Regions from separate parts of the Geodermatophilus sp. SYSU D00705 genome, predicted to be linked through region 2. Evidence: predicted binding sites of a transcription regulator. Region 2 holds the regulator's gene; each other region holds the start of a gene.
What was found. Region 2 encodes LexA, which represses DNA repair genes until DNA is damaged. Its sites were predicted from a motif close to TCGAACANNTGTTCGA; they were not measured.

Region 1 (2,259 bases), on a different contig from region 2:
GCGCCGGGCAGCCACCGCTTCGCCGTCCGCCGGTCCAGCGCGGCCCGCACCTGGTCGTGCCACCACTGCCCCGGTGCCACGAGGTAGCCGTAGCCGAACCCGACCAGCTGCTCGCCCTCGGGGGTCGTCACGAACGCCCCCACGGCCCGGAACCCGGCGCGCTCGGTGTGCTGGATGGCGTAGCCGTACCGGCCGGCGACGACCGACGGCGAGTACCCCATGGCCGCGCCGTAGATCGCCAGGGCGTCGTGCATGTGGTCACGCAGCCACGTGGTGGGGAGCTCGGTGACCCGGGTGGCCGGGGTCGTGCCGGTCACGGGGCGACCACCTCCACCGGGGCGACGAGGCCGTTGCCGACCTCGGCGGCCGTGCCACAGGTCAAGCGGAGCAGCTCCTCGTAGGTGGTGGGGAAGACCGCGTGCGGGTGCCCGGCCGCGGCCCAGACCCGCTCGTGGCGGGCCAGTTCGATGTCGACCAGCGTGCCGATCGGCTCGGGGTGGCCGATCGGGGCCACGCCGCCGATCGGCTGGCCGGTGTGCCGGCGGACGAAGTCGGGGGAGCCCGGCCGCATGCCGGGGACGCCGAGCAGGGCCGCGACCTGGACGACGTCGACCCGGTGGGCGCCGCTGGTGAGCACGAGCACCGGCGTGTCGTCGACGTCGAAGACCAGGCTGTTGGCGATCGCGCCGACGGGGACGCCGAGCTGTGCGGCGGCCGCGGCGGCGGTGCGGGCGCTGCCGGGCAGCTCGCGCACCTGCCCGGTCGCGCCCGACTCGGCCAGGAGCCGGGCGAAGGCGGCCACCCGCGGGTGCTCGGGTCGGCTCATGGGTCCGATCCTGCCATTGGCCCGGACCGCCCGCGCCCGCGCGAGCTGCGGCATCTCCCCACTGCCGCGCGTCCCGCTTGACGTCGTCGGTGGGGTCGGGTCTACTCGACGTCGTTCGAACACGCGTTCGAACAGCGAGCCGGCCTCCCGCCGCTCCCGGGTCCTTCCCCACCCGGTTGCGGTGGGCCGGGGCCGGCCGCTCGGCGCAGAGCGGTGGGGAGTCTGTCATGAGCCGGGTGCTGGGTGGGGTCGGCGGTCGGGTCGGCGAGGAGGTGCAGGTGGAGCGAGGGCCGCTCGGTCCGGCACAGTTCTGGCGCGGGCAGTCGCGGTACGTCGTGGGCGAGCTGCTCGACTCGTGGGTGGAGACCGCGCCCTGGTGGGACGCCGGGGTGGCCGGCGGCGCCTCCGCCGAGCTGGTCGCCACCCGCGAGGTGTGGCGGCTGGAGGCGGTCCGGGCCGGGCGCTCCCGGATGAGCTTCGCCGGGGTCTTCGACCTGTCCTGGGACCCGACGGCCAACCAGTGGTCGCTCGTGCGGGTGCACGACTGATGGGCGCCGTCCACGTCATGGCCGACCAGCTGCCGCTGCCCCCACCGCTGCCCCCGGCTGCCGTCCAGTTGCTCGACCAGGCCTCCCGGGCGCTGGCGGAGGCGGCGGCGAGCACCGACGCGCGCCAGCGCTACGCCACCGCCCACCTGGGTGCCCTGCGCGCCGCCGCGGCGGTGCTCGCCGCCCGCACCCGTCCGGAGGGCGGCCGCCGGCGGCCGCGCAGCGCCTGGGTGCTGCTCGGCCAGGTCGCCCCGGAGCTGGGCGAGTGGGCCACCTTCTTCGCCGCCGGCGCCGCCAAGCGGGCCGCCGCGGAGGCCGGCCTGTCCCGGGCGGTCACCGAGCGCGAGGCCGACGACCTCGTCCGCGACGTCCGCGCCTTCCTCGCCGTGGTCGAGAGCAGCCTGGGCAGCACGCCGCCCGAGCCCGAGTCGCCCCGCCTGGCGCGGCCCCGGGTGGTCGGCGGCTCCGAGCACCGTCGCCGGAGGTGAGCGAGCTCGCGAGCTCACCAGGGGGCGCAGCAGCCCCGCGAACGCGGCCGACGAGCGCCAGCGAGTCGGACTCGTGAGCGCCGACCCCTTCGTCCACCTCCACGTCGCCTCGGGCTACTCCATGCAGTACGGGGCCAACCACCCGGCCGACCTGGTGAACCGGGCCGCCGAGCACGGCATGCGCGCCCTGGCGCTGACCGACCGGGACGGGCTCTACGGCGCGGTGAAGTTCGCCCTCGCCTGCCGGGCGGCCGACGTGCGCCCGGTCTTCGGGGTGGACCTGGCCGTGGTCCCGTCGGTCGACTCGACCGTCCCACCGGCGCTGGCGCCGGCCCTCGGTGGAGGGCACTCGTCCGGGCTGGCCCGCGCGCGCCGGCCGGACACCCCGGCCGGGCGG
Region 2 (2,259 bases):
CCGACAGGCGGCGGGCCCGCCGGGTCAGTCGCAGACCGGTGCGCGCCGGCCGCTCCGCACGGCCACACCCACCCCGCACCGGACGACTCGACGGCGACGGGGTCACGCCCGTCGGCGCGGGTCGCGCCGGCCCCGGCACGCCCAGGCGGCCGGTACCCGCCGCGCGGGGCCGGACGCCCCCGGCCACGGCCGATCGCGCCGACCCGCTCGCCGGCCGAGCCGGTGCGGCTGGTCGCGCCGACCCGCTCGCCGGCCGAGCAGACGTGGCCGGTCGCGGGGACCCGGTCGCCGGCCGCGCCGTTCCGGCCCGCGACGGGGCCGGGGACACGACTGCCCGCCGCGGGGAGCCCGGCTCGCGGGGGGACGGGACGGCCCGCAGACGGGGCCGCCACGGCACCTGAACCGCGTCGTCGAACTCCAGCACCGCACGCTGCACGCCTGTCACGACCACTCCTCTCGCCGAGCCCCGGACCGTCGAACGCGTGTTCGATCCGAACGTCTGTTCGATGTCTACCGGATGGCTCCGACGAAAGCCACACCACCCCGCCCCCACTTCGAACACGTGTTTGATCGGGCGCGTCCGGCGCGCTACGGTCGGTCCGGAAGGACGAGACGCGCTGCATGGGCAGCCGGCGAGGAGGCGACGGTGGCGGAGAAGAGTGGGACGTCGGGGAGCCGCCGGAGGACGCCGGCCCCGCCGGCGACCACCGGGACGGCAGCCGTGCGCACGTTCCCCGACCGGGGCGAGGCCGGCGACGGCCTGACCCAGCGTCAGCGGCGCGTGCTCGAGGTCATCCGCGACTCCATCGAGCGCCGCGGCTACCCGCCCTCGGTGCGCGAGATCGGTGAGGCCGTCGGGCTCTCCTCCGCCTCCTCGGTCGCCCACCAGCTGACCGTGCTGCAGAAGAAGGGCTGGCTGCGCCGCGACCCGAACCGGCCCCGGGCTCTCGACGTCCGCCTGCCCGGTGACACCGCCGTGGAGGTCCCGCAGCCGGCCGCCGCCGGGTCCGACGAGACCCCGGCCCCGACGTACGTGCCGCTGGTCGGGCGGATCGCCGCCGGTGGCCCGGTCCTGGCCGAGCAGGCGGTGGAGGACGTGTTCCCCCTGCCCCGCGAACTGGTCGGCGAGGGCACACTGTTCATGCTCAAGGTCGCCGGTGACTCGATGGTGGAGGCGGCCATCTGTGACGGCGACTGGGTCGTCGTGCGCCAGCAGCCGACCGCCGAGAACGGCGAGATCGTCGCCGCGATGCTCGACGGCGAGGCGACGGTGAAGACCTACAAGCGCCGCGACGGGCACGTGTGGCTGCTGCCGCACAACCCGGCGTACGAGCCCATCCCCGGCGACGACGCCACCATCCTCGGCCGCGTCGTCACGGTGCTGCGCCGGGTGTGATCCCTCGGTCCGCCGGGGCCTGACGGTCCTGGCGGACCGGCCCACGGGAGCCGTGCCCCGTCCTCGCGCGCGGTCTGCCCGGCCGCAGTGGAGCGCCCCCGGATACGGCTCAGGTGCGGCGGCGCAGCTTCCCGCCCACCCACACGACAGCGGTGGCCACCAGGGCGGCGACCAGTGCGGCCGGCACCAGCGGGATGCCGCCGTCGGAGGCGGTCAGCAGGCCCGGCAGGGGGCCGCTCGACGACTCCGACGCCGTAGCCGGACCGCCGGCGGCCTGCTCGGCCGCGATCGGCACGACGGTCACGTCGCCGGGCACCCCCTCGCCCGCCACGAGGACCCCGCTGCCGTCCGCGGTGAAGCTGATCGCCTCCCCCTGGGGCGCGTCGGGCAGCGCCATCCGCACCGGCTCCCCCGCGAGGGCGCCGGCGACGTCGGAGCCCGACAGGGGCCACACGTAGGCGTCGGTGTACGTCCGCAGCGCCACGTGGCTCCCGTCGGCCGACACCGCTCCCCCGGTGACCATGAGCTGACCTGCGCGGCCGACCGGCCCACCGGTGGTCCCGGTGAGCGTGAACTCCACGCCGCCCACCTCGGTGAGCGCCACCGTCCCCGACTCGACCAGTGCGGTCACCGGGCGGTACACCTTGCTCGCGCCCAGCACCTCCTTGGAGACGAGGTAGGGCATGCCGTCGGGAGCCAGCAGGAGCGCCTCGACGTCCCGGGCTCCCTCGGGATAGCTGAGCCGGTAGACCGCGGTGCTGCCGTCGGGCCGCAACGCGAGCAGGGCCACGGTGTCGCGGGTGCCCTGGTTGTCGCCGGTGTCGGCCAGCCAGACCGTGCCGTCGGCGGCGAGGGCGAGGTCC
Region 3 (2,259 bases), on a different contig from region 2:
GACGAACGGTCCTTCCCCGCCGGCAAGACCGACCTCGTCGTGCAGCTCTGGGAGCGCTGAGCCGGACGCGCGGTGGGGCACGCCGGTTCGCGCTGTCCGCGTCGGCGGTGTCATGCGGCGGTGAGCAGTGGTGGGCCGATCACGATCTCGGTGCCGTCGGGTCGCCAGGTGCGCCAGCGGCCGTCGGGTTGTCGGTGCACGCGGAAGCCGTGGTGGACCTTGGTGTGGTGCCGTTCGCACAGCAGCGCGGAGTTGGCCAGGGTGGTCTGGCCGCCGTTGATCCACTCCCGCAGGTGGTGCACGTCGCACCAGAAGGTGGGCGCCTGGCAGCCGGTGAACACACATCCCCGGTCGCGGGCCTCCACCGCCTTGCGCAGGTGTGGGGGCACGACGCGTTTGTCCCGGCCGAGGTCCAGCGGGGTGCCGTCGGGGGTCATCACGATCCGGGAGACGGCCGCGTCGCAGGCCAGCCAGCGGGCGCGGGCGGCGGAGATCGCGGTCCCGAAGCCGGTCTCGGCGGCGCCGGGGGCGGCCTTCGGGTCGATCAGGTCGGCCAGGTCGATGCGCACCATCACCTGCGGCTTGACGGTGCGCAGCACCGGCAGGCTCCCGGACGCGAGGGCGTTGTCGCACAGCTGCACCAGCGCGTCGCCCAGCTGCTGGGCGCGGGTGCGGGTGTCCCCGGCGCCGCGGCCGGCCTGCACCAGGGCCTCCAGGGCGGTGCAGAACCTCTCCCCGCCGACGGCGTCGAGCTCGACCCGGGCGGTGAGGCCGCCGTCGGCGTGCCGGGCGAGCCACACCGCCCGGGTCTCGGTGGGATCGGGCTCGGCCCCGTCGGGCTCCAGCCGGGCCAGGTAGTGCCCCACGGCCAGGGTCAGCTTCTGGTACGGCAGATCCTTGGCCACGGAGGTCAGGGCGGTGTCGACCTCGGCCAGGTCCACGCCCTGCTCGGCGGCCGCGGCCAGCCGGTCGTCCTTGGTGATCGGGGCGATGACGGCGACCTGCTCGGCCGCGACATCTCCGGCGGCGCAGGCCTCCGCGAGCGCCGGCAGCTGCGCCAGCGCCCGCCCGCCGCGCACCACCCGCGCCGCGGCCGTGCCGGACAACCGGGCGTGCCCGCGCAACCACGACTGCATGCTCTTGAGCCCGTCGTGCGCGGCGGCCTGGCGGGCGTCGGCGGTGCGCACGGTGCGGGCCAGCTCGGCGTCCAGGCGGTTGCGGGACGCAACGAGCGCGGCGGTGCGGTCCAGCAGCTCCCCGTCAGACAGTGCGTGGAGGCCGTCGCCGGCGAGGGCGTCCAGCACCGACGACAAGCCGTCCACGACACCTCCCGCCGCCTTCGATCAGGTGTTCGAAGTCTATCCCGGCGAGAAGGCGCAGACCACGCGAATCCCCAGCTCAGAGCCATGTCCACAGATCACGAAGGCGTCTTGCGGAGGCTACGGAGATGCCCTCCACGTCGCCGCGCCAGGAGGCCCTCGCGGGCGCGGCACTGGGGTCGCGTCACCACCGTCGCGGCGCGCGGCTGTGCCGCCCGGCCACCGCAGCCGCCGAGCGAAGCCTCTCGAGCAGGTCAGCGGCGTTGCCGCAGGGCCCACACCAGGGAGCGGGCCGACTGCGCGAGGCGGTCCCGGCTGCTCCAGGCGGAGCGGCCCTCCGGCCGCCGGTCCCGCGCCACGGGCACGCTCGTGACCGGCCGGCGGGTGGCGCCGACGGCCAGCACGACGCTCGGCGCACCGCCGCCGAGCACGGCCGCCACGACCGCCTCGCGCACCTCCGGACCCATCGCGAGGAAGGCGCCGGCGTCCGGCGGCAGCCCGGTGAGCCGGGCGGCCAGCCGGCGGTGCACCGTCCCGCTCAGCCGGCGGGCCGCCGACTCGTAGGCGCCGCGGCGTCCGGCGAAGACGGCGTCGACGTCGCCGAGGGCGAGCCGGTCCAGCAGTACCGGCACCGCCTCCGGAGGGTCCTGCAGGTCGGCGTCGAGGCACACCCAGACGTCGGCGTCGGGCTCGGCCGCGAGGCCGTGGGCCAGCGCGGCGTGCTGGCCGCCGTTGACGGTGAGCCCGGAGACCGCGACGCGGGGGTCGGCGGCGCTGAGCGCCGAGGCGACCCGCACGCTGTCGTCGGGCGAGGCGTCGATGACCAGCCGCAGCCGCCAGTCCCGGCCGGCCAGCGCGGCGGCCACCCGCTGCGCGAGCGGGGCCAGTGTCGCCTCGTTGCGGTACACGGGGACGACGACGGCGACGCGCGGACCGCTCA

Region 1: a site for LexA is predicted at 942-957, ahead of ACI78Q_RS17995 (DUF6504 family protein). Genes of this name have one in related genera too.
Region 3: a site for LexA is predicted at 1,340-1,355, ahead of ACI78Q_RS16320 (DUF222 domain-containing protein). Genes of this name have one in related genera too.

What each region holds. Positions count from the first base shown of each region.
Region 1 is NZ_JBJGYT010000026.1:48,824-51,082, forward strand. It holds gene ACI78Q_RS17985 (GNAT family N-acetyltransferase) at 1-317, opposite strand, end outside; gene ACI78Q_RS17990 (YbaK/EbsC family protein) at 314-826, opposite strand; gene ACI78Q_RS17995 (DUF6504 family protein) at 1,054-1,374, shown strand; gene ACI78Q_RS18000 (SAV_6107 family HEPN domain-containing protein) at 1,374-1,862, shown strand; gene ACI78Q_RS18005 (DNA polymerase III subunit alpha) at 1,936-2,259, shown strand, end outside.
Region 2 is NZ_JBJGYT010000017.1:50,733-52,991, reverse strand. It holds gene lexA (transcriptional repressor LexA) at 647-1,396, shown strand; gene ACI78Q_RS14650 (hypothetical protein) at 1,506-2,259, opposite strand, start outside.
Region 3 is NZ_JBJGYT010000021.1:48,878-51,136, forward strand. It holds gene ACI78Q_RS16315 (hypothetical protein) at 1-60, shown strand, start outside; gene ACI78Q_RS16320 (DUF222 domain-containing protein) at 111-1,322, opposite strand; gene ACI78Q_RS16325 (glycosyltransferase) at 1,574-2,259, opposite strand, start outside; gene ACI78Q_RS16330 (NAD-dependent epimerase/dehydratase family protein) at 2,257-2,259, opposite strand, start outside.